One region of the Cobetia sp. MB87 genome, then DNA from elsewhere that is predicted to be linked to it. Evidence: predicted binding sites of a transcription regulator. Region 1 holds the regulator's gene; each other region holds the start of a gene.
What was found. The regulator LexA, encoded in region 1, represses DNA repair genes until DNA is damaged. The targets are predictions, from matches to a motif close to TACTGTNTANNTANACAGTA.
Positions count from the first base shown of each region.

Region 2: a site for LexA is predicted at 4,048-4,067, ahead of recN (DNA repair protein RecN). Genes of this name have one in related genera too.
Region 3: a site for LexA is predicted at 4,087-4,106, ahead of CDPAHKCJ_RS08675 (YqiA/YcfP family alpha/beta fold hydrolase). Genes of this name have one in related genera too.
Region 4: a site for LexA is predicted at 4,109-4,128, ahead of ruvC (crossover junction endodeoxyribonuclease RuvC). Genes of this name have one in related genera too.

Region 1 covers NZ_VFBC01000007.1:307,270-314,603, reverse strand. Annotated here, with positions in the region: gene CDPAHKCJ_RS07440 (mechanosensitive ion channel family protein) at 1-797, opposite strand, end outside; gene nagZ (beta-N-acetylhexosaminidase) at 846-1,991, opposite strand; gene CDPAHKCJ_RS07430 (L,D-transpeptidase) at 2,251-2,793, opposite strand; gene CDPAHKCJ_RS07425 (TetR/AcrR family transcriptional regulator) at 2,793-3,470, opposite strand; gene lexA (transcriptional repressor LexA) at 4,029-4,658, shown strand; gene CDPAHKCJ_RS07415 (hypothetical protein) at 4,762-5,001, opposite strand; gene CDPAHKCJ_RS07410 (DUF6586 family protein) at 5,254-5,733, opposite strand; gene topA (type I DNA topoisomerase) at 5,733-7,334, opposite strand, start outside.
Region 2 covers NZ_VFBC01000006.1:50,738-58,071, forward strand. Annotated here, with positions in the region: gene dnaJ (molecular chaperone DnaJ) at 1-856, opposite strand, end outside; gene dnaK (molecular chaperone DnaK) at 1,026-2,948, opposite strand; gene grpE (nucleotide exchange factor GrpE) at 3,153-3,776, opposite strand; gene recN (DNA repair protein RecN) at 4,154-5,824, shown strand; gene fur (ferric iron uptake transcriptional regulator) at 5,969-6,391, opposite strand; gene bamE (outer membrane protein assembly factor BamE) at 6,470-6,898, shown strand; gene CDPAHKCJ_RS05705 (RnfH family protein) at 6,991-7,302, opposite strand.
Region 3 covers NZ_VFBC01000007.1:585,571-592,904, forward strand. Annotated here, with positions in the region: gene norR (nitric oxide reductase transcriptional regulator NorR) at 1-124, shown strand, start outside; gene cmoB (tRNA 5-methoxyuridine(34)/uridine 5-oxyacetic acid(34) synthase CmoB) at 278-1,306, opposite strand; gene cmoA (carboxy-S-adenosyl-L-methionine synthase CmoA) at 1,338-2,084, opposite strand; gene pgi (glucose-6-phosphate isomerase) at 2,289-3,992, shown strand; gene CDPAHKCJ_RS08675 (YqiA/YcfP family alpha/beta fold hydrolase) at 4,266-5,018, shown strand; gene parE (DNA topoisomerase IV subunit B) at 5,233-7,113, shown strand; gene parC (DNA topoisomerase IV subunit A) at 7,257-7,334, shown strand, end outside.
Region 4 covers NZ_VFBC01000002.1:65,167-72,500, reverse strand. Annotated here, with positions in the region: gene tolQ (protein TolQ) at 1-664, opposite strand, end outside; gene ybgC (tol-pal system-associated acyl-CoA thioesterase) at 830-1,264, opposite strand; gene ruvB (Holliday junction branch migration DNA helicase RuvB) at 1,261-2,304, opposite strand; gene ruvA (Holliday junction branch migration protein RuvA) at 2,545-3,159, opposite strand; gene ruvC (crossover junction endodeoxyribonuclease RuvC) at 3,472-4,050, opposite strand; gene aspS (aspartate--tRNA ligase) at 4,332-6,119, opposite strand; gene CDPAHKCJ_RS00530 (zinc ribbon domain-containing protein) at 6,267-6,491, opposite strand; gene CDPAHKCJ_RS00525 (D-2-hydroxyacid dehydrogenase) at 6,811-7,334, shown strand, end outside.

The DNA of each region.
Region 1 (7,334 bases):
TTCGGCACGTAGAGGGGGCGCATGTCAAAGGTACGGATACGCGTCAGGCGCCAACCGATATCCTCGACGGTGCCTTCGATCTCGCGGTCCGGTGAGCGGATCCAGTCGCCGACCTTGAAGGGCCGGTCGAGATGGATCATCAGGGCACCGAAGAAGTTGGCCAGCAGATCCCGCGCCGCAAAGCCGACCGCGATACCGCCGACACCCCCGAAGGCCAGCACCCCGGACAGCGAGACGCCGAGATTCTGCAGGATGGCCAGCCCCACCAGCACGACCACGACCGCACGCAGCAACTTGCTGATCGCCGAGGCCGTGGTGGCATCCATCGCGTTGACGTTGGTGCCGGGCGGCGGCATGGTGCGCAGCGCCTCGAAGCGCTTGACCATGCGAATCAACGCCCAGGCCAGCGCCAGCAGGGTCACGATCTGGCGCGCCGTGCCCAGGTACTTCTCGGCCCCGCCGAGGCTGAACTGGCCGGCGATGATGCCGAGCGCCAGCAACACCCCCATGCTGTAGAGCCAGAATGACAAGGGATGGCGCAGGCCATGCACCAGGGCGTCATCCCACAGGTTGCGGCTCTTCTCGGCATGCGCCGCCAGGCGAGTGAGCACCACTCGTTCGATGAGGTGCAGCAACAGCACCGCCAGCAGCAGCAGAGCCAGATTGATGCCCCATAGCGGCAGACCAAAGGTCTGCTCGACCCATTGGCGCAGCGGCTCGACCCATTGATTGATCATCTCTTCGGCAGGCGCTGCCAGCTTGTCGGCAGCAGCCTCGGTGGCGGATTGCTCAGCCATGGGGATTCCTTGCCAGTCGTCGACTCGAAAAAGACACCGCGTGCCTGATTATTGCGCGCTACCGGACTCAGAGGCCGACGACGTGTCAGACGCCTCGGCGCTGCCAAACGTGCCCGAGGGCATGGCAACCTGCTGTGATGCCTGGCTGGCCGCCATCGATTCGAGCCGCGCGTGGGTGCGCCGCCAGCGTGCCAGCCCCACCAGGCCATCCAGCGTCGGGCGAGCCCGCGCATAGCGCAACCGCGCCTGGCGCTTGCCTCGATGGCGCTGCTCATCGTCATCGAGGCTGTCGAGCACTTCGCGCGCGGCGGCCGGGTCATTGCAGACCAGCGCCATGTCACAGCCGGCGTCCAGCGCCAGGCGCGCACGCTCTGCCGGGCCACCTTCCGCGACTGCCGCCGCCATGCCCAGATCATCGGAGAAGATGGCGCCCTTGAAGCCGAACTCTTCGCGCAGCAGGCCCAACCAGCTGGGCGAGAAGCCCGCGGGACGTGCATCGAAATCCGGATAGATCACATGCGCCGGCATCACGCCGCCCAGACGCTCGGCGAGGGCCGCGAAGGGCTTGAGATCATGTTCGCGCAGCTCGCGGAACGGACGCGGGTCGACCACGCGCTCCAGATGGGTATCGGCCGAAATGCCACCATGCCCCGGGTAATGCTTGCCGACGGCGGACATGCCCGCCTCCTGCAGCCCATCGATGAAGGCGCCGCCCACCGCGATGACGTCTTCCGGCGTGGCGCCGAAGCTGCGATCACCAATGATGGTCGAGCCCGCCACATCGATATCCAGCACCGGCGCAAAGGTGATATCACAGCCGATGGCTGCCATTTCCATGCCCAGCAGCCAGCCGGCATCGCGTGCCAGACCCAGGCCTGCGGCCTGGGCGTCTTCGCCGCAACCATCACAGTCACGCCCGAGACAGCACTGTGCCAGGCTGCGCATCGATGGCAGGCGTGTCACGCCCTCGCGCAGACGCTGGACGCGCCCGCCCTCCTGATCGATGGCGATCAGCAGGTGGGGATTCACGCTGCGAATCTCGCGGCTCAGCTCCAGCACCTGCTCGGGAGAAGCGCAGTTGCGCGCAAACAGGATGACGCCCCCGACGGCAGGGCGTGCCAGCAGTTCACGTTCGTCGCGGGCGAGGGTCAGCCCCGCAACATCGACCATTACGGAGCCCAGTGGCTGTGTCATGTCATCCTTCCTGTCCATGGCCTGCGGCAGTGATGTCCCGTGAAGAGAGGAATCACGACCGTCAGGACTTCATGTCTTTTACGGGGCTTGGCAGCCTGGAAGAAACGTGATGAATCAGGCTGCCAGCGCGAGGAAAGGCGCAATTCTAGCCGACTGAACCCCTATCGAACAGTCGCGACCAGCTGCACCCCGGCAAGGGACTGCCACACGGATTTCGGTGACGGCTCATGGAGGGTATCAGACTCGGACACCAACGCCTTCAGACATGCAGCAGCACCGGTGTGCCGGGCACAGCCTCGGCAAAGAGTCGCAGCAGGTCGTCATCACGCAAGCGAATGCAGCCGTGGGATGCCGCGACGCCCATGGGCTCCGTGCTGGGCGTGCCATGAAAATAGATGTAACGGCGCAGACTATCGACCCGCTCGCCGCGGGCATTGCGACCGCGATTGAGGCCGGGCTCGCGGCCGCTGAGCCACAGAATGCGCGTCAGTATCCAGTCACGCTCAGGATGCTCGGCGGCAAGCTCAGGCGTGAACACCTCACCCGTGAAGCGCCGTCCGCGATAGACGGCGCCACGCGGATTGCCCGCCCCGATGGCGGCACGAATCACATGCCAGCCGGTTGGCGTGCAACCGCTGCCGTCGAGCTCGCCGATACCGTTGAGGCCGCTGGAGATCGCGCAGGCGTGCACCAGCGCGTCAGGGCCGGCCGCGGGGGGCGGCGCATCACTACTGCCACTCGGCGCGTCATTGCGTATCTCGAGGCTCTGGCGTGAGAGATCCACCGCGACCCAGCAGGCCATCAGCTGGCCGCCTGGGTGACCGCCTCACCATCCCCGAGCGAGGCCGGCAACGGCGCTGCCATCGCCGCGACCACCACCGGCCGCATGTGCTGAATCAGCTCACGCACCGTGGTGTGATGGCCGTATTCGGCCTCCTCGATATCGCGCAGTGCATCCAGGCCCGAGAAGGTGAAGATCACGCTGCCGAGCATGAAGTGCAGGCGCCAGAAGCGCTCGTTGTCCGGCAGATCAGGCGTCGCCAGCTTCAGAAGCTCGGCGAAGCGGCTGAAGACCGTGCCGTAATGCTCGCGGATATAGCGCCGCATGTGGCCCTGCCCCTGGGTATAGGCCAGCCCAAGCAGGCGCATGAAGGTACGCAGGCTGTTGCGCTCGGCCGGCACCTCCAGCACGGTGCGCGCCATCACCTCCAGCAGGACCTCCAGCGGCACCTGACGCCCGGCGTATTGCTGCTCGACGCTGTCGAGTGCCGCGTGGAAACGCTCACTGAACGGATCGAGATAGCGCGCGAAGACCGCCTGGATCAGCGATTTCTTGGAGCCGAAGTGGTAGTTCACCGCCGCCAGATTGACCTTGGCCTTGCTGGTGATGTTGCGCAATGAGGTCTCGGCGAAGCCGCGCTCGGCGAACAGCACCTCGGCAGTATCGAGGATGCGGGTAACGGTATCGGTCTGGGCCATGGGCGGAACCCTTGTCAGGTAGAAAAGGACTGGAGTCGTAGGTCACGGCACAAGCCCCGCACGGCGACTCTCTCATGAGGTGGTGCTGGTTCACGGCAAGGCCGCGTACGATCAAGGCATGTTCGAACACGGCCCGCTCGAGCACGGCCCGCTCGAGCACGGCATGTTTGATCATGGCTCGACCGGACACCGCCATCGACGAACATTCGTTTGAAACACTTTGATTCTAGCGCGCCATGCCATGACTGACAATTCTCTCGCGTTTCAAACGCCAGAGGTTTAGCCAAGGCTGATATTCGCTGAACGCTGACCGTGGCGATCCAAGGACTCGCCATGTCCGCCTCTCCCAGACAGCCCGCCTGACCTCATCAGCAGAGCCTTTGACATCGGGCAAGCAAGGTCACCAGACAGCGATCTCTCGACGACTACCTGCCCTTTGAGGCCACCACGCAAGCCACGATGCCTTGCATGACCGCCATGACTGGATACAATGACAGTTGTATGGATGCACACCCCGTGCCGTCAGCTCAAGATGCCGCCCAGGCCAAAGGCAATGCCATGACCCAGCCGCTTACTCCGCGCCAGCAGGATGTCTTCGACTTCATCATCAAGACCATCAAGTCCTCTGGCTACCCGCCGACGCGGGCCGAAATCGCCCAGGCGCTGGGCTTTCGCTCGCCGAATGCCGCCGAAGAGCATCTGCGCGCCCTCAAGCGCAAGGGCGCCATCGAGATGGTGCCGGGCACCTCACGCGGCATTCGCGTGCCGTCGCTGGCTGACGTCGACGACAGCGCCAACGATGGCCTGCCGGTGATCGGGGAAGTGGCCGCCGGCAGCCCGATTCTTGCCAGCGAGCATATCGACCGCCACTGTCCGCTGCCGAGTGACTACTTCTCGCCGGCTGCCGACTACCTGCTGCGTGTGCGCGGCGTGTCGATGAAGGATGTGGGGATTCTGGAAGGCGACCTGCTGGCCGTACACCGCACCACCAGCGTGCGTGATGGCCAGATCGTGGTGGCCCGCCTGGGGGATGAAGTCACCGTCAAGCGCTTCCGCCGTGACGGGCACTACGTATGGCTGGAAGCCGAAAACGAGGACTTCTCGCCGATCAAGGTCGACCTGCGCACGGACAGTCTGGAGATCGAGGGTCTCGGGGTGGGCGTCATCCGCGATGGTGGCCTGCACTGAGGCCTTGACCAGCAGCGCTTTGCCCAGCAGAAAAGCCGCACGCATCGCACAAAAAAACCCGCCTCGAGGCGGGTTTTTTTGTGCGCGAAGCATGAGCGATGAATCAGTGCACGATGCCTTCTGACTGCTCGTCCTCGTCTTCTTCGCCATCCCAGAGGCGAGTCCGGGTGATGGCGTGGTCGATCATCTCACGCGCGACCTCGAAACGATTGTCACGCAGCAGATCAGCGGCCTCGTCCGAAATGCGAATGCTGAGCAGCGGCTCACCTTCGCTTTCCGCGGCGCGCAGAATCACTTCACCATCTTCCATTTGCACAATTTCAAGTACGGCGGGATCGGACACGTCATTCCTCCTGCACGGCATCTCGCGAGATACCGGCGTCGTTGTAATCGTCAGCGCGACGGCTGGCAAGCCCGGCACCGCGCTGCCATCAGCGACGCAGAAAAAAGTACGACCACAGCCAGAGCCATGGTCGTACCGGAGAATGCAGGGCTTGCCACAATGCGATCAGTCTAGCACCCGTGAAGGCGAAACGTCACCCGATAGCCATACGCCAGTCATCACCAGCGTGCAGCACCAGATCAACGCCTGAACCTACCACTCGACACTCGACTCGCGCAGCTGCGGCAGCAGCGCCTTGAATGCCGTGATGGCGGCACTGAGACGCTCGGCCAGCGAGGCGTTCGAGGCTGCCGCGATGATCAGGCCATCACCACGCGAGCGCGATTCCTCGCGGCGAGCGGCACCGCCCTCTTCATGCAGGCGGGTCACATCCGCGACCAGCTCAGACAACCAGCTGTCGGGACGCTCCAGCAGGCTGCGCAGCTGTTCGACCTCGGCAATGGGCGTCGGCGGGGTGGTCAGGCGCTCACGCCAGCCACCCTGCGGCCAGCGCGCCGTCACGGCACACTCTTCCAGCAATGACGCCAGCGCAAGCTCCAGTAGGGCGAGCGCGCCCTCCTCACCGGCCATGCGTCGTGCCACGGCATGCTCATCGTCGCCAGAGGCTGCTGACTGGGCCAGCAGCAACTCGGCCTGATACAGCAGCTGATTGGTACGGGCACGCTGGCTCATCAGCTCTTGGCTCCCTTGCGCTTGTCCTCGACGACCCAGCGGCCGTTGTCATAGGTCGCCTTCCAACCGGTCGCCTTGCCTTCCTCATCGGTCATGACGTATTGAGCCTTGACCTTGCGCGAGAAGCGAATCTGCGCCGGACGTCCGTCCGGGTCCTGATCCGGGGCATCAAGAATGAAGTGATACTTCTCCGGTAGCTCGTCGGCATGCGCCTTGAGCTCCTTGACCAGCGGCGGACGCGTCTCGCGATTCTTCGGGAACTGACTGGCCGCCAGGAACAGGCCACTGGCGCCATCGCGCAGTACGTAGTGGTCCTCGACCTTGACGCAGGCAAGTTCCGGCATCGGAATCGGGTCCATCTTCGGCGGCGCTACCTCACCGGACTTGAGCAGCTTGCGGGTGTTCTTGCAATTCTCGTTGGTGCAGCCGAAGTACTTGCCGAAACGCCCGGTCTTGAGCTGCATGTCGGAGCCGCACTTGTCGCACTCGATCACCGGGCCATCGTAACCCTTGATGCGGAACTGCCCTTCCTCGACCTCGTGACCGACACAGTCCGGGCTATTGCCGCAGACGTGCAGCTTGCGCTGCTCATCGATCAGGTAGCTGTCCATCGCGGTGGCGCAGATCGGGCAGCGGCGCTTGGCTCGCAGCGCATCCGTCTCGGCATCTTCACCGGCATCGGCCGCCACGGCCTCATCACCCGGCAGCAGATCGATGGTGGTCTTGCAGCGCTCCTTGGGCGGCAGGTTGTAGCCGGAACAACCCAGGAAGACCCCGGTGGAGGCGGTACGGATCTGCATCTCACGCCCACAGGTCGGGCAGGCGATATCGGTCGGCACCGGCTGATTCGGACGCATGCCCTCTTCGGACTGGGCATGATCCAGCTCGGCCTTGAACTCGGCGTAGAAGGTGTCCAGCAGCTCGCGCCAGTTGCGCCCGCCGTTGGCCACTTCATCGAGATAGTCTTCCATGCGCGCCGTGAAGCCGAAGTCCATCAGGTCCTTGAAGGACTCGCTGAGGCGATCGGTGACGATGTCGCCCAGCTTCTCGGCATAGAAGCGACGGTTTTCCAGCGCCACGTAGCCACGGTCCTGGATGGTGGAGATGATGGCGGCATAGGTGGACGGACGACCGATACCGCGCTTCTCCAGCTCCTTGACCAGGCTGGCCTCGGTGTATCGCGCCGTGGGCTTGGTGAAGTGCTGAAGCGGCTGCAGCTCGACAAGGTCCAGCTTCTCGCCGATGGCAAGATCCGGCAGCGACTGGTCCTCTTCCTTCTTGCCCATCGGCTTCATGACACGCGTGTAGCCGTCGAACTTGAGCACACGGCCCTTGGCACGCAGCTCGTAGCCATCCACTTCGATGGTCAGCGTGGAGGACAGGTATTCAGCCGGCAGCATCTGACAGGCCACGAACTGACGCCAGATCAGCTCATACAGACGCTCGGCGTCACGCTCCATACCGGCGAGATCGGTGGCGCGGCGCGACACTTCGGAAGGACGAATCGCTTCGTGCGCTTCCTGGGCGCCCTCCTTGCTGGAGTAGACGTTGGCCGCTTCCGGCAGGTAGTTGCTGCCGTATTCTTCGCTGATGAAGTCACG
Region 2 (7,334 bases), on a different contig from region 1:
CGCCCAGCGCCGCATCGACGAAGCTGATCGGCACTTCACACTGCAGGTGACGACCATCGCGCTTGAAGATATCGTGCTCGCGCAGGTTGACCTGCACATACAGATCACCTGACGGCCCGCCGTTGACGCCGCCCTCGCCTTCGCCGTTCAGACGGATACGATCGCCGGTGTCGACACCCGGCGGAATCTTGACCGAGAGGGTCTTGGATTCCTGCACGCGACCTTCGCCGTGACACTTGCGGCATGGCACGCTGATCTTCTCGCCACGACCGTGGCAGGTCGGACACGCCTGCTCGACCGCGAAGAAGCCCTGCTGCATGCGCACCTTGCCCATGCCGTTGCAGGTCGGGCAGGTTTCCTTGCTGGACCCCGGCTCGGCGCCGTCACCATCGCAGTGGCCACAGGCGGCCAGACGCGGCACACGGATATCGACCGTGGTACCGGCAACCGCCGATTCCAGATCGAGATCCAGGTTGTAACGCAGGTCGCTGCCGCGCTGCGGAGCGTTCGGGTTGCGACGACCACCGCCGCCACCGAAGATGTCACCGAAGACATCGCCGAACACATCGCCGAAGCCGCCGGCACCACCACCGCCAAAGCCGCCGCCACCGAAGCCACCGCCGCCCTGACCATCGACACCGGCATGACCGAACTGGTCATAGGCGGCGCGCTTGTCAGCATCGGACAGCACTTCGTAGGCTTCAGAGACTTCACGGAACTTCTCGGCCGAAGTTTCATCATCCGGGTTGCGGTCCGGGTGATGCTTCTGGGCCAGGCGTCGGTACGCCTTCTTGATGTCCTTGGTGTCGGCGCCACGCTCGACACCAAGCACTTCGTAATAATCACGCTTGGACATGGATCAGGTCCGCCTGGATTGCTGGCAGCCTGAGGCTGCCGGTCTGTTCTGGAATGCCGGTTGTCACCGGTGGCCTGCGGCCAGCGCAAGGCGCCACCGATGCAAACGACAACGCGGGACACCTTCACAAGGCTCCCGCGCTGTCATCAGACGTCGTTCAAGAAATCCCTCAGGACTTCTTGTCGTCGTTGACTTCCTCGTACTCGGCGTCAACCACGTCGTCGTCCTGCTTCTTGCCAGCCTGACCTTCGGCAGCCTGCTCACCCTGGGCGCCCTGCTCGGCATACAGCTTCTGCGCCAGGTTGCCGGACGCTTCGGTCAGTGCATCCAGCTTGGCCTGGATCGCATCCTTGTCGTCGCCTTTCAGGGCTTCTTCCAGCTCGGAGATCGCCGTCTCGATGGCTTCCTTCTCGCTGGCTTCGGCCTTGTCACCGGCTTCGGTCAGGGTCTTCTTGGTCGCGTGGATCATGCCGTCGGCCTGATTGCGCAGCTGGACCATTTCCTCGAACTTCTTGTCTTCGTCGGCGTTGGCTTCCGCGTCGCGCACCATCTGTTCGATCTCTTCGTCGGACAGGCCGCCGGAAGACTTGATGACGATGGACTGTTCCTTGCCGGTCGCCTTGTCCTTGGCGGACACGTTCAGGATACCGTTGGCATCCAGGTCGAAGGCGACTTCGATCTGCGGCACGCCGCGCGGTGCCGGCGGAATGTCGGCCAGGTCGAAGCGACCCAGAGACTTGTTCTGTGCGGCCTGCTTGCGCTCACCCTGCAGGACGTGGATGGTCACCGCGCCCTGGTTGTCGTCAGCGGTGGAGAACACCTGAGACTTCTTGGTCGGGATGGTGGTGTTCTTCTCGATCAGCGGCGTCAGCACGCCACCCATGGTCTCGATACCGAGGGTCAGCGGCGTCACGTCCAGCAGCAGCACGTCCTTGACGTCGCCACCCAGCACGCCGCCCTGGATACCGGCACCGACGGCGACCGCTTCATCCGGGTTGACGTCCTTGCGCGCCTCCTTGCCGAAGAACTCGGCCACCTTGGACTGCACCAGCGGCATGCGGGTCTGACCACCGACCAGGATGACGTCGTCGATCTCGGAGGCGGACAGGCCAGCGTCGGACAGTGCGGTCTGGCACGGCTTCAGAGAGCGTGCGACCAGGTCGTCGACCAGAGACTCGAGCTTGGAACGGGTCACCTTGACGTTCAGGTGCTTCGGACCGGTGTTGTCAGCCGTGATGTACGGCAGGTTCACGTCGGTCTGCTGAGCGCTGGACAGCTCGATCTTGGCCTTCTCGGCGGCTTCCTTTAGACGCTGCATGGCGAGGTTGTCGCCGGACAGATCGATACCGCTGTCTGCCTTGAACTGGTCAACCAGGTAGTTGATCAGGTGCATGTCGAAATCTTCACCACCCAGGAAGGTGTCGCCGTTGGTGGCGAGCACTTCGAACTGGGTCTCACCGTCGACGTCGGCGACTTCGATGATGGAGATATCGAAGGTACCGCCGCCCAGGTCGTAGACCGCGATAGTCTTGTCACCACGAGACTTGTCCATGCCGTAGGCGAGGGCTGCGGCAGTCGGCTCGTTGATGATGCGCTTGACGTCGAGACCCGCGATGCGGCCGGCGTCCTTGGTCGCCTGACGCTGGGAGTCGTTGAAGTAGGCCGGTACGGTGATGACGGCTTCGGTGACTTCTTCACCGAGGTAGTCTTCCGCGGTCTTCTTCATCTTCTTGAGGATTTCCGCACTGATCTGCGGCGGTGCCATCTTCTTGTCTTTCACCTGCACCCAGGCGTCGCCGTTGTCGGCTTCGACAATCTTGTACGGCACCATCTTGATGTCTTTCTGAACCACATCATCCTTGAACTTGCGACCGATCAGGCGCTTGACCGCGAAGAGAGTGTTCTCCGGGTTGGTCACTGCCTGACGCTTGGCCGACTGGCCGACCAGAATCTCGTTGTCGTCGGTGTAAGCGATGATGGACGGTGTGGTGCGACCGCCTTCAGCGTTTTCGATGACCTTGGTTTTCTCGCCGTCGAGCACTGCCACACAGGAGTTGGTAGTACCCAAGTCAATACCGATGATGCGTCCCATAATCGTATACCTCGAATCTGTTGCTAGCCTGAAAGATAAGTCTGGATATCGGCACCTTGTGTCGGTGCCTGAACTTGTTTCTCTAGATGGGGTCGCGTGTCAGGGTTTCAAGACCCGGCCGGGCAAATTTTCCCGGGCCGGATCGCCCTGAGCCCCCCACAGGGCGCGATCCAACGCCTATCGGGCGTCGAGAGCGCGCAGGCCTCAGGAGGCCTTGCTGACTGCCACCATCGCCGGACGCACCAGGCGGCCATTGAGGGTGTAACCCTTCTGCATCACGTCGATGACGCTGTTCGGCTCCGCGTCCGGGGACGGCACCATGGCGACAGCCTGATGGTATTCCGGATCGAAGGGCTCGCCGTGCGGATCCAGCTGCTCGACGCCTGACTTGTTCAGGGCATCCAGCTGCATTTTCAAGGTCATCTCGATGCCTTCGACGTGGGTCTTGGCCGCTTCGTCATCGGACATGGATTCCAGCGCCTTCTCGAGGGAATCCACCACCGGCAGCATTTCCTTGACGAACTTCTCCAGCGCGAACTTGCGCGCCTTCTCGGCGTCCTGCTCGGCACGACGGCGCGCGTTCTGCGCATCGGCAGCCGCACGCAGCGCCTGGTCCTTGGCTTCCTTGACGGCCTGCTCAAGCTCTTCGACCTGAGCGGCCAGCATCTCGGCCTCCGGGTTGTCCACCAGAGTGCCTTCGGCGCCGGTATCATCGGCATCCAGTACGTTGTCGATCACTTCACCTTCCGGCGTTTCCGGCTGCGGCTCGGCATCGCGAGCGGCACGCTGAAGCTCTTCATCCATCGGGGTCTGCGGGTCCTGAGCCATGCTGATCTCCTGCGGGCCGACGTCTGTGCGCCATTGCCCTGATTCGTGGTCTGCTGAGCCTGTCGCGAAGCATCACGCGCACTGGGCTGACAGACAGACCATGAGTTGCCTTGAGAGGCAGCAAGGCCAGGCCATTGCTGCCGACTGAAAGTGTCAGTGCCTCTATATGGGGACAGCACATCGCTTCTCAAGCCTTGCCGCGGGCTTTTCTCACCACTGAGTCCGGCATGGATTGAAGGCCACCCGAACGTGCTGTATAAAAAGCCATGCTCACTGTATAAACATACTGTATGGCGACACCGTAGCCCGCCCATCGAGTCCGGGTCCGCTGATGTTCTCCCAGCACGGCGTACGTCAAAGCCCCCTCGGAGGTAGTCATGCTGCTGCAACTCGCCATCCAAGATTTTGCCATCGTCGAAACGCTGGAACTCGATTTCCGCCGTGGCATGACCGCCATCACCGGCGAGACCGGTGCCGGCAAGTCCATCCTGCTCGGCGCTCTCGGCCTGTGTCTGGGCGAGCGCGCCGATGCCGGCAGCGTGCGGCATGGCGCCGACCGCGCCGACCTCATCGCGCGTTTCGATATCAGTGACCTTGGCGACGCCCGTCAGTGGCTGGATGAGCGCGAACTGGGCAGCGACGACTGCCTGCTACGTCGCGTCATCACCGCCAGCGGCCGCTCCAAGGCCTGGATCAACGGTACGCCCTGTACCATCGCCGACCTGCGCGAGCTGGGCGAGCATCTGATCGACATCCACTCCCAGCACGCCCATCACTCCTTGCTCAAGGAAGAGACGCATCTGCGTCAGCTCGACGAATATGCGGGTCTGGAGACTCAGGCTGCCCAGTTGCGCGAAGACTTCCGCCACTGGCAGGAGGCGCACCGGCGCCTCAAGCGCATGAGCAATGATGGCGATGAGGTGCGTGCACGTCGCCAGCTGCTGCGCTACCAGGTCGAGGAGCTCGATGAACTGGCGCTGTGCGAAGGGGAACTGGAAGCCCTGGAGCAGGAGCAGGAAACGCTGGCCAATGCCGAGCAGATTCTGGCCGAGGCGCAGTCCGCCGCCGAATGCTGTGATCACGACGAAGAAGGTGCGCTGTCACGCCTCAATCAGGCCCTGGCCCGCCTGGCGCATCTGCCGGGCAACGAGCACGGCTCACTGGCCAGTGCGCTGGGCATGCTCGAGGAAGCGCGCATCCAGATAGAAGAAGCGGCGCGTGAGCTGCACCGCTTCGTGGAAGTCACCGAACTCGACCCAGAGCGCCTCGCCTTCGTCGATGAGCGCCTGAGCCGCATTCATCAGATCGCGCGCAAGCATCATGTGATGCCGGACGAGCTGCATGGCCTTCATCAGCGCCTGAGCGAAGAACTCGACGGCCTGGGGGGCGATGAGGAAGCCATTGAAGCCTTGCGCGAAGAAGTGGCTCAGCGTCGTGAGGCCTGGAAGGGGCTGGCGAATGAAGTGAGCGCCAGACGCGCCACCGCCGCCCCGCAGCTGGCCAGCGACATCCAGGACCAGCTGGCCTTTCTCGGCATGGGCAAGGCCACTTTCGAGGTCGCCATCGAGGCGCGGGAGCGCCCGCAGCCGGAAGGCATGGAGCGTATCCACTTCCGCATCAGCGCCAACCCGGGCCAGCCGCCACGTGCGCTGGCCAAGGTCGCCTCCGGCGGCGAGCTGTCGCGTGTGTCGCTCGCCATCCAGGTCGTGGCCGCCAGCCGCTCGACCATCCCCAGCCTGGTCTTCGATGAAGTCGATGTCGGCATTTCCGGTGCCACCGCCGAGATCGTCGGTCAGCTGCTGCGTCGACTGGGCGACAAGGGCCAGGTGCTGACCGTCACGCACCTGCCGCAGGTCGCCGCACAGGCGCATCAGCACCTGCATATAGAGAAGCAGGCCGAGAAGGACACGACCCGCACCCATATGGCGCTGCTGGATGAAAGCGGCCGCGTGCGCGAGCTGGCACGCATGCTGGGCGGCATCCACCTCTCCGAGCAGACCCTCGCCCATGCCCGCGAGATGCTCGGCGCTGCCGACAGCCGCCACTGAGCGCTGCCGTCGACGTCCATTCGTCCAATGACGCTCCTCAACAAGACGAACGCCAGATACACGCACGGCCGCCCTCAGGGGCGGCCGTGCGTGTATCTGGCCGGAGAAGGCTCGCCGGCCACGTCATCCCTGACGCAACCCGCGTCAGCTATCGCTCTTGTCACCCTTGGGGCGCACGTAGAGCACTAGCGCATGTTCGACCAGCTCATAGCCGTGCTCCTCGACGATCTCGCGCTGACGGCGCTCGATCTCGGGATCACAGAACTCTATGATCTCGCCGCTGTCCAGACATACCATGTGGTCATGGTGTTCTTCCTGGGACAGTTCGAAGACGGCGTGACCGCCATCGAAGTTGTGACGCATCACCAGTCCCGCTGTTTCAAACTGGGTGAGCACACGATAAACCGTCGCCAGACCGACATCTTCGCCAGCCTCAAGCAACGCCTTGTACACGTCCTCGGCACTCAGGTGTCGATCCGTCGATTTCTCGAGGATCTGCAGGATCTTGACTCGCGGTAGGGTTACCTTGAGTCCCGCCTTGCGCAGTTCATGGTTCTGATCGGCCATGCTGGGGTACTCTTCGCAGTCGCTTGATGTATCAGGTATGATCGGCCAAGGCAAAACGATAGGGAATCTTCAGGGCAAATGCAAAACTTGATCAAAACAGTCGCCTTTTGCAGCGCCCTGTCGCTGCTCACCGGGTGCAGCTACTTCAGCGTCTACAAGCGCGACCTTCCTCAGGGCAACCTGATCAAGCCGGAAATGGTCGAGCAATTGAAGCCGGGCATGAGCCGCGAACAGGTCATCTACGTGATGGGCTCACCGCTGCTGACCGCCCCCTTCAGTGAGGATAGCTGGGATTACGTCTATCGCCTCAAGAAAGCGGATGGCGAAATCATCAACAAGCGCGTGACGTTGACCTTCGCAGGCGACTCACTCTCCAACATCGACAAGAGTGGCGACATCGACCAGGAAACCGTCATCGTGCCGGACCTGGACATCGACCCTCGCGCGGCACAGCCTAACCGTGCTGAATCCAAGGCAGGCGCAGCCGACCTGCCTGAAGAGCGTTGATCACTGTCCTCTTCACTCAGTGACAAGCCAGAAAAACAGCGGGGCACCTCTCAAGGTGCCCCGCTGTTTTTGATGCTCACCTGCGCCTCGTCTCATTGACCGGCGCGAGCAGCCTTGTCGGCGCGCCGCTTGCGCGCAAGCTTGGGGTCGGTGATCAAGGCGCGATAGACCTCGACTCGATCCCCGGCGTCCAGCACATGCTCATCGGGCTTGCGCAGCGCCTTGCCGAAGATGCCCAGGTCCGCCTCGAGAAACACCTCGGCGGCAATCGTCGGAAAGTGCTGCTCCAGGCGCGCCATGCGCACGGCCTCGCGTGCCGTGGTGCCGGGGGCGACCGCCAGCGAGACGATCTTCTGCTTGTCGGGCAGCGCATAGGCCACCTCGACCGTGATTCTGTCTGTCATGTCTGCTCCTGTGCTCTCGCCACCTTTATATC
Region 3 (7,334 bases), 280 kb from region 1:
CCAGCGCGAGCACATCTCGCGGGTCTGGCAGGCGAGTGATCACAACTGGGCGGAGGCGGCGCGCAGGCTCAAGGTCGATCGCGGCAACCTGTATCGGCAGGCGCAGCGTCTGGGAATTGTCTGAGGCGCAAGGCAGTGTCTGGGGCGAGATGAAGTGTCTGATAAGAGAATACAAGAACGGCGATGCTCATGGAGCATCGCCGTTCTTGTATCTCTGCCGCCGCCGGCCCTGGCGCGACGAGAAGTCCGTGTCTCGGACGCGCGTTCAGACGCCAGCTCAGGCGCGAGTGGCGATCAGCACCGCACGCCGCGGCGCCGGGTGGCCTTCGCGGGTCAGGCTCGGGTCAGCGGGATCGAGGAAGTCGCTCAGCGAGTGGTAGGTCATCCAGTCGGTGGCACGCTGCTCGTCCAGCGTGGTCACGGCTTCATCGACGATGCGCACGTCCTTGAAGCCGGCGCGCTCGCACCAGTGGGCCAGTGCCTGCGAGGAGGGCAGGAAGTAGACGTTGGGCATCACGGCGTAGCGCTCGCCAGGCATCAGCACCGTCGTCACGTCACCTTCCACCACCAGGGTTTCCAGCACCAGTTCGCCGCCGGGACGCAGGGTGTCACGCAGCTGGAAGAGGTGGTCCATCGGCGAGGGGCGATGATAGAGCACGCCCATCGAGAATACGGTATCGAAGGCGCCCATCTTCGCTGGCACATCCTCGATGCCCACCGGCAGGAAGTGCAGATTGCGGCCCTGGGGGTGGTCCGCGCCGATGAAGTGGCGCACGGCATGGAACTGGCAGTAGAAGCGCGGTGAAGGGTCGATCACCAGCGTGAAGGCCGCGCCTGCACCGACCATGCGCCAGCCGTGGTAGCCATTGCCGCCGCCGACATCCAGCACGCGGCGATGGGTGAGATCCGACAGGTGCGGCGCGAGACGCTGCCACTTCCAGTCGGAGCGCCATTCGGTGTCGATATGGATCTCGTCGAGCTGATAGGGGCCCTTGCGCCACGGCATCATCGCACGCAGCAGGTTCTCGCTCTGGCGCAGCTGGCCGCTAGTCAGGCCAGTCGGAAAGCGTGCACCGACCCGGTCGGCATCCAGCTGCACATCGCGCGTGTCGGGCAGGGCGGGCAGCTTTTCCAGCGCGCCATGCCAGGCCTTGAGGTCGGCGTGACGCTTGCGGTCCAGGCCATTGGCCAGTTGCTCGGGCAGGGCGCCCAGCCAGCGGGCGAAGCCGTCGCCGACGGCGCCTGGCTCACAGGCAAGCTCGGTGAAGGCGCGGTAAAGGTCGCGGTCATACGGGGAAATGCTCATGCGCTGGGTCGGGTCCGTGCAGGCGTAGCGGTCATTCGGCGGCTTTGAAGGCGACCATCGATGCGAAATTCAGGTATTGCAGCCAGGTGTGGCTGCGCTGGAAGCCGGCGCGCGCCAGGCGAGCATGATGCGTGTCGAGGCTGTCGGGCTTCATCACGTCCTCGAGGGCCTCGCGTTTCTGGGAGATTTCCAGATCGGAGTAGCCGTTGGCGCGCTTGAAGTCATGATACCGTTCGATCAGCCAGGCATTCTCGACCGGGTCATCGCTGATGATCTTCTCGGACAGGATCAGCACGCCACCGGGCTCCAGTGCCGCGAACAGCTTGTCGATCACGGCATCACGATCTTCTGGCGGCAGGAACTGCAGCGTGAAGTTGACCACGATCATGCCGGCTGGCTGGTAGTCGAGGGTGCGGATGTCAGCCTGGCTGACCGTGATGCGATGCGCCGGGAAGGCGTCGGCCAGCTCACGACTGGCGCGCTCGACCATCGGTGCCGACAGGTCGACGGCTTCGATCTCGATATCCTCGGGCGCCATCTCGCGGGCCAGCGCCATGCTGGCAGCACCGAGTGAGCAGCCCAGGTCATAGACCCGCGCGCCGGGGCGCAGGTGAGCGCGGGCCATCAGGCCCAGCATGGCGATGATCTGACCGTACCCCGGCACCGAGCGGCGCAGCATGTCCGGAAAGCAGCTGACGACCTGCTCGTCGAAGGAGAAGCTGGCGACACGGTCAAGGGGTGTCGTAAATATCGCGTCACGGTAAGATGCATCACTCATGGATCAAGGCTTCATCGGGCAGTGGGCCAGGGCGACATGCCTGTGGCCGAGGACCGGCCGGGCAGAGCGCCCCGTCGGGCCCGCCATTCTACGCATTCGGCGCCCGTGACGCACCCGTCACGGCTGGCGGGTGAGGCCTCCATCAATCGATTTCAGGCCGGGCCATGCAGGGCCGGTCATTACACTTCAAGGAGAGAGGTGGCCATGTCCACTCAATCAGCGGCACGTTCTGCGCGTCGTAATACCCAGGCCTGGCAGGCTCTCGCGCGCCATCATCAAGAGCAGATGGCCGATGTGCACCTGAAGGACCTGTTCGCCGAGGATGCGGCGCAAGGGCGTGACCGAGTGGCGACCTTCACGCGCTCTGCCGCGGGACTGCGTCTGGATCTCTCCAAGCAGCGCCTCAAGGGCGAGACCCTGGAGCTGCTGCTGGATCTGGCGCGCGAAACCGGTGTCGAGCAGGGCATCAAGCGCCTGCTGGCCGGTGAGCATGTCAATCGCTCCGAAGACCGTCCGGCGCTGCACGCCGCGCTGCGTCTGCCGCGCTCCGCCAGCCTCGAAGTGGACGGCGAGGATATCGTGCCGGCCATCCACGAGAGCCTCGAGCACCTGGCCGAGATGGTCGATACCTTCCACAGCGGCCAGTGGCGTGGCGCTACCGGCAAGCCGATCACCGATGTGGTCAACCTCGGGGTCGGTGGCTCGGACCTCGGCCCGTTGATGGTCTCCAGCGCCCTGAGCGATTGCCGTCCCAAGGACATCCACGAGATCGGCGTGCACTTCGCCTCGACCATGGATGGCTCCCAGCTGGCGGATTATCTGGAATCCTTCAGCCCGGAAACCACGCTGTTCATCCTGTCCTCCAAGTCATTCTCGACCATCGACACGCTGTCCAATGCCCGCACCGCGCGCGACTGGCTCAAATCACGCCTCGACCCGGAAGGGCGCCTGGAAGCGCTGATCAACCGTCAGCACTTCATCGGCGCTTCCGCCAAGCCGGAGAAGATGACCGAGTGGGGCATCGCGCCGGAACATCAGCTGCTGTTCTGGGATTGGGTCGGCGGCCGCTATTCGCTGTGGGGCACCATCGGTCTGCCCATCGCGCTCAATGTCGGCATGGACAACTTCCGTCGCCTGCTGGCCGGGGCGCATGAGCTGGATGAGCACTTCCGCACCGCGCCGCTGGAAGACAACCTGCCGGTGCTGCTGGCGCTGGCGGGTATCTGGAACAACAACTTCCTCGATATCCGCGCCCACTCCATCCTGCCCTACGACGGTCGCCTGGAGTACTTCGCAAGCTACCTCGAGCAGCTGGAGATGGAATCCAACGGCAAGTCAGTGACCAACGATGGCGAGATGATCGACTACTCGACCTGTCCGGTGCTGTGGGGCCAGCTGGGGCCGAACGCCCAGCATGCCTTCTATCAGCTGCTGCACCAGGGCACCCAGGCGGTCGAGTGTGACTTCATCGCGCCGATGTGCCGTTATGACCATGTCGAGGACGCCGAGACACGCGCCCACCTCAAGGCACAGCACCGTCTGACGCTGGCCAACTGCTTCGCCCAGTCACGTGTACTGATGCTGGGCGATGACGCCATCCCCGGTGATGAGGCGCAGCCGAACCACAAGCGCTACCGTGGCAATCAGCCGTCGACCACGCTGCTGCTGGAGACGCTCACACCGGAAACGCTGGGTGCGTTGATTGCGCTCTACGAGCAGAAGGTCTTCGTGCAGGCCACCATCTGGGATATCAACCCGTTCGATCAGTGGGGCGTGGAGCTGGGCAAGCAGATCGCCACCGCCACCGAAGCGACCATGACCAGCGGCGAAGGCTTCGAGGCGCTGGACGCCTCCAGCCGTGCGCTGATCGAAGCGGTGTGGGCAGCCCAGGATCAGGACCCGCGTTGAGCCCACGGCGGATGTAAGCAAGGGTGTGAGTGAGAGAGTGTGTGAGGGCATGCTGCCATGCCAAGCAAGACGAGCGGCGGCGTCAGTCGTCGCTCTCTGTTGATTTATACAGTATTCTCGCTATCCTATAAGCGAATCAATCGTTTACACTAGACAGTACGACGCGGACCGTCGAAAACCCAGCCTCCAGCGCATGAACGCTCGAGAGATGCCCTGCCATCTTGAGGCGTGGGAGGGGAGGTGTCGCGGTCTCACGTGTTGTCGGGAGTGCTGATGGCCAATTCCCCCTTTCCGTCAGATACGGCAGCGATGCACGCCACCGCGCCCGTCAAGGGTCTGCTGTACTTGCACGGCTTCAATTCGGCCAGTTGTTCGCCCAAGGCGCGCTTGATGCAGCGCGCGGCAGAGCAGTTCGGCCTGCCGTGCGTGATGCCGGACATCCCCCCGGAGCCCGGCGCGGGTCAGGCGGCGGTCAACGCGGCCTATCTCACGTTGTGTGAGCGCCTGGCGCTGGATCCTGCAGACCCCGCCTGCGATGACGCCATCATGGTGATCGGCAGTTCCATGGGCGGCTTTCTGGCCACCTGGCTGGTCGCGCGTGAGGCTGCACGTCTCGAGGGGCCGGCGGGTCCTTCTCAGAGCGTCTGGCGTCAGGGGCCGCGCAGCGTGCTGATCAATCCGGCCGTGCGTCCCGCGCGACTGGTCAGCGAATGGCTCGGCTCGGTGCATGCCAACCCCTATACCGGCGTGACGTTCACCGTCACCGAGGATTTCGGGCCCGGGCTGCTCGCATTGGAAGCGGAACCGGTCACGGCGCAGCGCACCCTGGTGCTGTTGGCGACGGCCGATGAGACATTGGATGTCAATGATGCCGCAGGGCTCTATCAGGGAAGTCGCTTGATCATCACGCCGGGTGGCGATCACGGCTTTGCGCAGCTGGCGGAATATCTGCCGGCGATCATGGCGCATGGCGGGCACCGGCTGGCCCCCGCCACCGCAGCGGCGATGCATGTCGCGCCGGACTAGCAGGTCATGTGCGTGGTGCTTTCTGCTACGAGACACCACGACCTGGCTGGGCACGGCACCTCTTGGCACGACATGGATTGGCACGACTTGGCAGGGCGTTCGATGCTGTACGCCAGGCGCCGGTCTCTCATTTTTCAGGAATCCGTTGTCCGTCTCGCGCACGTGAAATGGCGAGTCGGATGGCGGACGTCAACACCAAGGACACAAGGCTGCGATGAGTCAGTACAGCGCCAGTTCCATTGAGGTCCTCTCCGGCCTCGAACCGGTCCGCAAGCGGCCCGGCATGTATACCGACACTTCTCGGCCCAACCATCTGGCGCAGGAAGTCATCGACAACTCCGTCGATGAGGCGCTGGCGGGGCACGCGAAGGAAATCCGCGTGCGTCTGCTCGAGAATGGCGGTATCGAGGTCGGCGATGACGGTCGTGGCATGCCCACCGACATCCACCCCGAGCATGGCGTGACCGGCATCGAGCTGATCCTCACCAAGCTGCACGCAGGGGGCAAGTTCTCCCAGGACAGCTATCGCTTCTCCGGCGGCCTGCACGGCGTGGGCGTCTCGGTGGTCAATGCGCTGTCGACGCGTCTGGAAGTGGAAGTGTGCCGCGATGGCCTGCGTCAGCGCATCGCCTTCGAGAATGGCGAGAAGGCCGAGGAGCTGACTCAGATCGGCACCGTCGGCAAGCGCAATACCGGCACCCTGGTGCGCTTCTGGCCGGACGAGAGCTACTTCGATAGCCCGCGCCTGGCGATGCCGCGCCTGCGCCACCTGTTGCGTGCCAAGGCCGTGCTGTGTCCGGGCCTCAAGGTCGTGCTCATCGAGACCGATGGCAGCGAGACGACCTGGCACTACGAGGATGGCCTGCGCGATTACCTGCTCGGCGCCACCGATGGTTTCGAGCGCCTGCCGGAATCGCCCTTCGTCGGCCATTTCGAGGATGAGGAGCACGGGGTCGACTGGGCGATCCAGTGGCTGCCGGAAGGCGGCGAGCTGGTGCAGGAACCCTACGTCAACCTGATCCCCACGCCGCTGGGCGGCACTCACGTCAACGGCCTGCGCTCCGGCCTGCTCGAGGCGCTCAAGGAATTCTGCGACTACCGCAGCCTACTGCCGCGTGGCGTCAAGCTGAGCGCGGATGACCTGTGGGAGCGCGCCGCCTTCGTGCTGTCGGTGAAGATGCTCGATCCGCAGTTCGCCGGCCAGACCAAGGAGCGCCTGTCCTCACGCAGCGTCGCCGCCTTCGTCTCCGGCGTGGTCAAGGACGCCTTCTCGCTGTGGCTCAACCACCATGTCGATCAGGCTGAAGCGCTGGCGGAACTGGTGATCTCGGCGGCCCAACGTCGTCTGAAGAGCGCCAAGAAGGTCGCGCGCAAGAAGGTCACCTCCGGGCCTGCGCTGCCGGGCAAGCTCTCGGACTGCTCAAGCTCCGACCCTGCCGACAGCGAGCTGTTTCTGGTCGAGGGTGACTCCGCTGGCGGCAGCGCCAAGCAGGGCCGCAACCGCGAGACCCAGGCGATCCTGCCGCTGCGTGGCAAGATCCTCAATACCTGGGAAGTCGAGTCGCATGACATCTACTCCTCCCAGGAAGTCCACGACATCGCGGTCGCCATCGGCCTGGACCCGGGCTCGGATGACCTCACCAAGCTGCGCTATCACAAGGTCTGCATCCTGGCGGATGCCGACTCCGATGGTCTGCACATCGCCACGCTGCTGTGCGCGCTGTTCGTGCGTCACTTCCCGGCGCTGGTGGATGCCGGGCGCGTCTTCGTTGCCATGCCGCCGCTGTACCGCATCGACCTTGGCAAGGAGGTGCATTACGCCCTGGACGAGAGCGAAAAGGCACACATCCTCAAGCAGCTCGAGAGCAAGCGTGGCACGCCCAATGTGCAGCGCTTCAAGGGTCTGGGTGAGATGAATCCGCTGCAGCTGCGGGAAACGACCATGGCGCCGGACACCCGCCGTCTGGTGCAGCTGACGCGTAGTGCGGATGACGGCACCCACGAGATGCTCGACATGCTGCTGGCCAAGAAGCGCGCCAGTGATCGAAAGAGCTGGCTCGAGGACTACGGCAACATGGCCGATATCGAGGTCTGATCATCGGTTGAGCTTTCACGGCCAGTTGAACTTCGAAAGCAGCTGAACTTCGAAAGCCAGACAAGCTGCGCGACAGCATTCTTTCGGGAGCGCCACAGTCAGGCGCTCCCCGGTTTTACGCTCGTAATCAAGGTCAAGCGCCCATGAGCATGGATATCCAGGTCGCGGAGGGTGACGTCGAACGTCTGGCCCTGCGTGACTACACCGAAAAGGCGTACCTC
Region 4 (7,334 bases), on a different contig from region 1:
TGCCACGACCGTGCAGATTACGATGCAGAATGGAGTGAAGTTCTTCGGCGAAGTCTTCATAGCGACCCAGCAGCTGGTCAGCACGGCTAGCCAGACGGTTGTAGAAGATGACGGCCGGGATGGCCGCAAACAGGCCCATTGCGGTCGCGACCAGTGCCTCGGCAATCCAGGGAGCAACGGTGGTCAGAGTTGCCTGTTGAGCCGTGCCCAGCGCCTGGAAGGAGCCCATGATGCCCCATACGGTGCCGAACAGACCGACATAAGGGCTGACGGAGCTGACCGTGGCCAGAAACGGCAGGTGAACGTTCAGACGCTCTTCTTCACGTGACAACGTGACGCGCATGCTGCGCTGCACACCATCCATCACTGCGTCGGCATTGCTGGACTTTGGCTTGAGGCGACTGTACTCGCGGAAACCGGCACGAAAGACGCCAGACGCGCCCGGCGTGGATTCTTCATCTGTCGGCAACTCACGATAGAGGTGATTGAGGTCGACCCCGGACCAGAAACGCTTTTCAAAGGCCGCGTAGGCCTGCTTGGCACGGGACAATGCCATCCCGCGCTGAAAGATCACCACCCAGGACGCAATGGAAGCTGCCAGCAACAGCAACATGACTGCCTGAACGACCAGACTGGCGTTCACGAACAGCGAAATGATCGACATCGAATCTTCCACGGAAATCCCTCTTTACTTGGTTCAGTCTGTGCCACCGTCAATCAGTGACACGATAAATAATCTGTTCATCAACCTGACGTCTCAGCGCCTGACGTCTCAGCGCCTGACGTCTCAGCGCCTGGCTGACCGCGGCCTCATCTGCGCCTCGTGATCTCAGACCTCAAGTGCCGCAAGCAATTCCCCGGGCCAGCGTCTGGGGCGCAAGGTCGTGGCATCGACACAGGCGATCACGACTTCCGCTTCGCTCAATATCTGCTCACCGCGCAGCGCCTTCTGGGTGAACGTCAAGCGTGCACCGCGCAAGGCGCCTGCCGTTGCCGTCACGGTCAGCAGGTCATCCAGATACGCCGGACGAAGATAACGATTTGTTACACTGTGTACTACCAACTGAATGCCTTTTTCAAGCAAGGCTTGCTGCGTGAAGCCCTTCGCCCGCAACCATTCACTGCGGGCGCGCTCCATGAAGCGCAGATAATTCACGTAGTAGACAATGCCACCGGCATCAGTATCCTCGATATAGACGCGCACAGTGTGGTGAAAACATGCAGCTTCACCCTTCAACGTATTTCCTGCGTCTTCAGATGTCATGACGCGTCATTTCCTTCCTGTCCCAGGCGCGCCTGCTCTTCACGTGGCGTGATCCCGAAGTGCAGATAGGCCGAGCGTGTGACCAGACGCCCACGCGCCGTGCGCATCATGAAGCCCTGCTGTATCAAATAGGGCTCCAGCACATCCTCGATGGTATCGCGCTCTTCCCCGATGGCCGCCGCCAGTGAATCGACCCCGACTGGCCCGCCATCGAATTTCTCGATCATCGCCAACAGCAGTCGACGGTCCATGTGATCCAGGCCGTGGCTGTCGACATTGAGCATGTTGAGCGCCTTGTCGGCCACTTCCAGGGTCAAGCGACCATCCGAGCGCACTTCGGCGAAGTCACGCACCCGGCGCAGCAGGCGATTGGCGATACGTGGCGTGCCGCGGGAACGACGCGCAATCTCCAGCGCCCCTTCCATCTCGACTTCCATGCCGGAAAGCCTGGCACTGCGTGCCACGATGTCGGTGAGTGACTCGATATCGTAGAACTCGAGGCGCTGGACGATGCCGAAGCGATCGCGCAGTGGCGCCGTCAGCAGCCCCGCGCGCGTCGTCGCGCCCACCAGGGTGAATCGTGGCAGTTCAAGCTTGATCGAGCGGGCCGCGGGCCCTTCACCGATCATGATGTCGAGCTGGTAATCTTCCATCGCCGGGTAGAGCACTTCCTCGACGGCCGGTGACAGGCGGTGAATCTCGTCGATGAACAGTACATCGCCTTCCTGCAGGTTGGTCAGCATCGCTGCCAGATCCCCTGCCCGCTCCAGCACCGGCCCTGAAGTCGACTTGATATCGACACTCATCTCGCTGGCGATGATATGCGCCAGCGTCGTCTTGCCCAGACCAGGTGGGCCGAAGACCAGGGTGTGATCCAGACTATCGCCTCGTCCTCGCGCGGCACTGATGAAGATCTCCATCTGCTCGCGGACGATAGGCTGTCCGATGTAATCACTCAGCGTGCGTGGCCGGTTGGCACGATCGATCCGCTCTTCCGGATCATGCGTCGCCGCGGAGATCAGTCGGTCCGACTCCATCATGATGCTTGCTCAACTCCTGATGACGCAGATCACGCACATGACGCGGGTCATGGGCCATGAACGTGCGTCAGTGGCAGGTGGCAAGGTTTGTCGGGGCTATGCAACGATCTAGCGCATCTGCGTTCAAGCGCGCACTTTCTACCCCAGTAACCTGCCAACCCCTAGTCAATAAATCCAATCACGATGCGCCGTTTCCTTGACGGAAACTATAGGGCGCATGTTTGCTGCCCTGGCGGGGCGTCAGCTGGCCATCTTGCGCGCCAGAGCCGCCTTGATGAGCGCTTCCGTGGAGGCGCCGGTCTCGAGACCGGAGAGCATCTTGGCTGCCTCGACAGGCTTGTAGCCCAGTGACACCAGCGCGGCTTCGGCATCCGCCAGAGGGTGCGTGACCGGCGGCTGTGGCTGGGAGGCACGCGCCATTTCATCCAGACCATCATCCATCGGCAGCGTCCAATGCTTGAGACGATCGCGCATCTCGATGATCAGACGATCCGCCGTCTTCTTGCCGACACCCGGCAGACGTGTCAGCGCCCGGCTGTCTTCATCGTGAACACAGCGAATGAAATCTGACTGCTCCATTCCCGACAGAATCGCCAGCGCCAGACGCGGGCCGACACCGGAAATCTTGATCAATTCACGGAACAGGCGACGCTCGGGCTCCTTGCCGAAGCCATAGAGCAACTGCGCGTCTTCGCGTACCACCAGATGGGTGTAAAGCTGGCAATGTTCGCCCACTGCCGGCAAGCCCAACAGGGTGTTCATCGAAGCTTCCAGCTCATAACCGACACCCTGTACATCAAGCACCAGCTGCGGCGGTTGTTTTTCCAGCAATGTCCCGGTCAGGCGTCCAATCATGTTGCGGCTGTCCTTGCTCGGCAGAGAACGTGTTCGGTGGAATCCTGCTGCTCGCAGGCCCGATCCTCTGCACGGATTGTTACAATGCGGGCAAGCCTACCAAAGATGAAGCGTAGGCGGCATGTCCCAGTGTCACGACGAATTTGTCGCATCTTTCTGACAGTCTTACCTTGAGGAATGACACGAGGCCTGATGCCACGCGGCTTGGCGCATCACGCAATCGGCTGCTGCCAGACTCGGCAGACACTCTACAAGTGACTGAAAAATCGCTATTAATTGAGCACAATACCGCATTTGTCGCTCAGCGGCATGTCAGGCGTCGGGCTCGAAGTCTCGCCAACTGCTGCTACGCCGCACGCGGGTTCCCTTGCGTCGACTGGTATTCCCCAATCCCAGGGCTTCCAGCTGGTCATTGCCGGGCGTCAGGCGTCGACGCGCGAAACAATGCGTCAAGGCGATGGCCAGCGCATCGGCGGCATCGGCCTGTGGCGTGGCGGAAAGCTTGAGCGTATGCGTGACCATATGCTGCACCTGAGACTTCTCCGCAGCGCCGGTGCCGGTCACGGCCTGCTTGATCTGTCGCGGCCCATATTCGAATACCGGCAAGCCGTGATTGGCCGCACACACGATGGCAGCCCCGCGCGCCTGGCCCAGCTTGAGCGCCGAATCCGCGTTCTTGGACATGAAGACCTGCTCAATGGCGAATTCCGCAGGGCGATGCATGGCGATCACCTCGCTGATACCGGCATAGATCTGTGCCAGACGCTGATCCAGGCTGACCTGTGACATGCGAATGCAGCCACTGTCCACATAGCGAGGCTGAGCCGCAGAGACATCCAATACCCCATACCCGGTCAGACGTGAACCCGGGTCGATGCCAAGAATGATCATGCTGCCGCCTCGTCTTTCACACCTTCGGTCTTCGCTGTCATCATCACGCCATCGCTTTCACTGTGTATATAACCAGCCACCATGCCACAAAAAAGGCGGTGCGACACTGTCAACGCCTGACGTGAACGTCAGCAAACAGTCTCGCACCGCCTTGTCGGGCTTGCTTGCCCCCCTTGCCTATCAGGCCACAGGGGCAAACCTCCCACGGCGGGGGCGCCCTTGCCTGATCGAATCAGTCCAGACGGCCCCACCAGTCACTTCCTCGGTCATGCGCCGCTGAATCAGGCCTGACCGCTTTCGTCCTCGACCTTGACCTTCTGACGCAGACGGATGTTCAGCTCCTTGAGCTGCTCACCGCTGACCACGCCCGGGGCGTCGGTCATCATGCAGCCGGCACTCTGGGTTTTCGGGAAGGCAATCACTTCACGAATGGTCTTGGCGCCGGTCATCAGCATCACCAGGCGGTCGAGACCGAAGGCCAGACCACCATGGGGCGGCGCACCGAACTTCAGGGCATCAAGCAGGAAGCCGAACTTCTCTTCCGCTTCTTCTTCACCGATGCCCAGGACTTCGAACACAGTACGCTGCATGGCCTGATCGTGGATACGGATGGAGCCGCCACCCAACTCGGTGCCGTTGATGACCATGTCGTAGGCGCGAGACAGTGCCGCTTCCGGGTTGGCCTTGAGCTCTTCCGGCGTGCAGGACGGCGCGGTGAACGGGTGGTGAAGCGCGCTCAGGCGGCCATTGGCATCGGCTTCGAACATCGGGAAGTCGACGACCCACAGCGGTGCCCACTCGCGGGTGTAGAGGTTGAGGTCTTCGCCCAGCTTGACGCGCAGCGCACCGATGGCCTCGGCCACGATGTTGGCCTTGTCAGCGCCGAAGAACACGATGTCGCCATCGACGGCGCCACAGCGGTCCAGCACTTCATCCACGACGTCTTCCATGAACTTGACGATCGGCGACTGCAGCCCCTCGATGCCCTTGGCACGTTCGTTGACCTTGATCCATGCCAGGCCCTTGGCACCGTAGATGCCGACGAACTTGGTGTAGGCGTCGATTTCCTTGCGTGACAGGCTGGCACCGCCCGGCACACGCAGTGCGGCGACACGGCCCTTGTCGTCCTTGGCCGGACCGGAGAAGACCTTGAAGTCCACGCCGCTCATCAGGTCATCGACATCGACCAGTTCCAGCGGGATGCGCAGGTCCGGCTTGTCGGAACCGAAGCGGCTGATGGCCTCGGAATACGGCATGGTCGGGAAGTCGCCCAGCTCGACATTGAGCACTTCCTTGTAGAGGCCACGGATCATGGTCTCGGTCATGCCCATGATGTCCTGCTCGTCGACGAAGCTGGCTTCGAGGTCGATCTGGGTGAACTCCGGCTGACGGTCGGCGCGCAGATCTTCATCACGGAAGCATTTGGCGATCTGGTAGTAACGATCGACACCAGCGACCATCAGCAGCTGCTTGAACAGCTGCGGAGACTGCGGCAACGCGAAGAAGCTGCCGGCGTAGGTACGACTCGGCACCAGATAGTCACGTGCGCCTTCCGGCGTGGCACGTGTCAGGATCGGGGTTTCGATGTCGAGGAAGCCCAGGGCTTCGAGCTGGGCGCGCACGCTGTGAGTGATGCGCGAGCGTAGGCGCAGCTTCTCGATCATGTCGGGACGACGCAGGTCGACATAACGATACTTGAGGCGAACTTCCTCACCGACCTTGTTGTGGTCGTCAAGCTGGAACGGCGGCGTCTGTGCGGTGTTGAGCACTTCGACGTCCTTGGCCAGCACTTCGATCATGCCTGTCGGCATGTTCGGGTTCTGGGTGCCTTCCGGGCGCAGACGGATGCGGCCCTTGATACGAAGCACGAACTCGCTGCGCGCCTTGTCGGCAGTGGCGAAGGCATCGACGGTGTCCGGATCGACGACGATCTGGGCGATGCCATCACGGTCGCGCATGTCGAGGAAGATGACGCCACCGTGGTCGCGACGGCGGTGCACCCACCCGCACAGAGTGACATCCTGATCGATCAGGGTCTCGTTCAGTTTGCCGCAATAGTGGCTGCGCATGTTGATTCCTTGTTGCTCAAATTCATGATCGACGCGCTGATGCGCATCTGTCTCAGAGGGCCTGCCGTTGGCGATGAGAGTCAAGGGTACCCGTTGGGTGCCCCTGCCCCTCATCACGCTGATGCCTGACGCACTATCCCAGCTGCATCAGGCGGTGCTGTCGCTACCACCGGCCAGATTCTTCTTGCTGCCGGACTTGAAATCCGTCTCGTACCAGCCACTGCCTGCCAGACGGAAGCCGGAGGCGGAGACCAGCTTCTCGAGCTGGTCCGTCTTGCATTCCGGGCACTCCGTCAGCGGTGCAGCGCTGATCTTCTGCAACTTGTCCATCCGATGGCCACAGGCCTTGCAGTGGTATTCATAGATCGGCATGGTCTTCTTTCCTGACAATACTGGTCACGGGGCTGTCTGAGCACCGTGAACCATGACAATGTTATGCCTTGCGGCGCGTCTTGCGTTCAGCGCACCTGCGGCCCCAACATGAGAGCTTTCGCAAGCACCAGCAAGAGACGCCTACAATAAGGCCAGTTGAGCGGCTTTCAAGTCAAAGCGAAAGGGGCACATTATAGCGTGCTCGGCCCCGTGCGGGGCAACACCCAAGCACAAACCGGCCCAGACGCTACGTACTCGTCATTTCCGGGCCAGCCTTTCTGTCTTCCTATCTATCTTCCTACGCCATCATGAGGCACCTATGTCCGATCACGATCGTACTGCGCAGTCTCCCTCTCATTCTTCCACGCCCGCTTCCTCTCACTGCGAGCCCGCCTCGTCCACCAGCGCACCGCAGGCCGTCATGCTCGATGCCGGCTCCGTCGGTGACGGGCTGGACTTCTCGCGCCTCGAGGCCCGCCTGGAGGGATTGGTCTGCCATGACGCCACCGCGCCCGAGGAAGTGGTGCCACGACTGAGCGGTGCCTCCATCGTGCTGGTCAACAAGGTACGCATCGAGGCGCACCATATGGATGAGCTGCCGACCCTCAAGCTGATCGCGGTGATGGCGACCGGTACCAACAACATCGACATGGCGGCCGCCGAAGCACGCGGCATTCGGGTCATGAACGTCAATGCCTATGGCACTCACTCGGTGGCGCAGCACACCTGGATGCTGCTACTGGCACTGGCAGGCCGCCTGCCGGAATACCAGACCGACATCGCTGCGGGCGAGTGGCAACGCAGCCCGACCTTCTGCCTGATGGGCCGCCCCGTGGTGCAGCT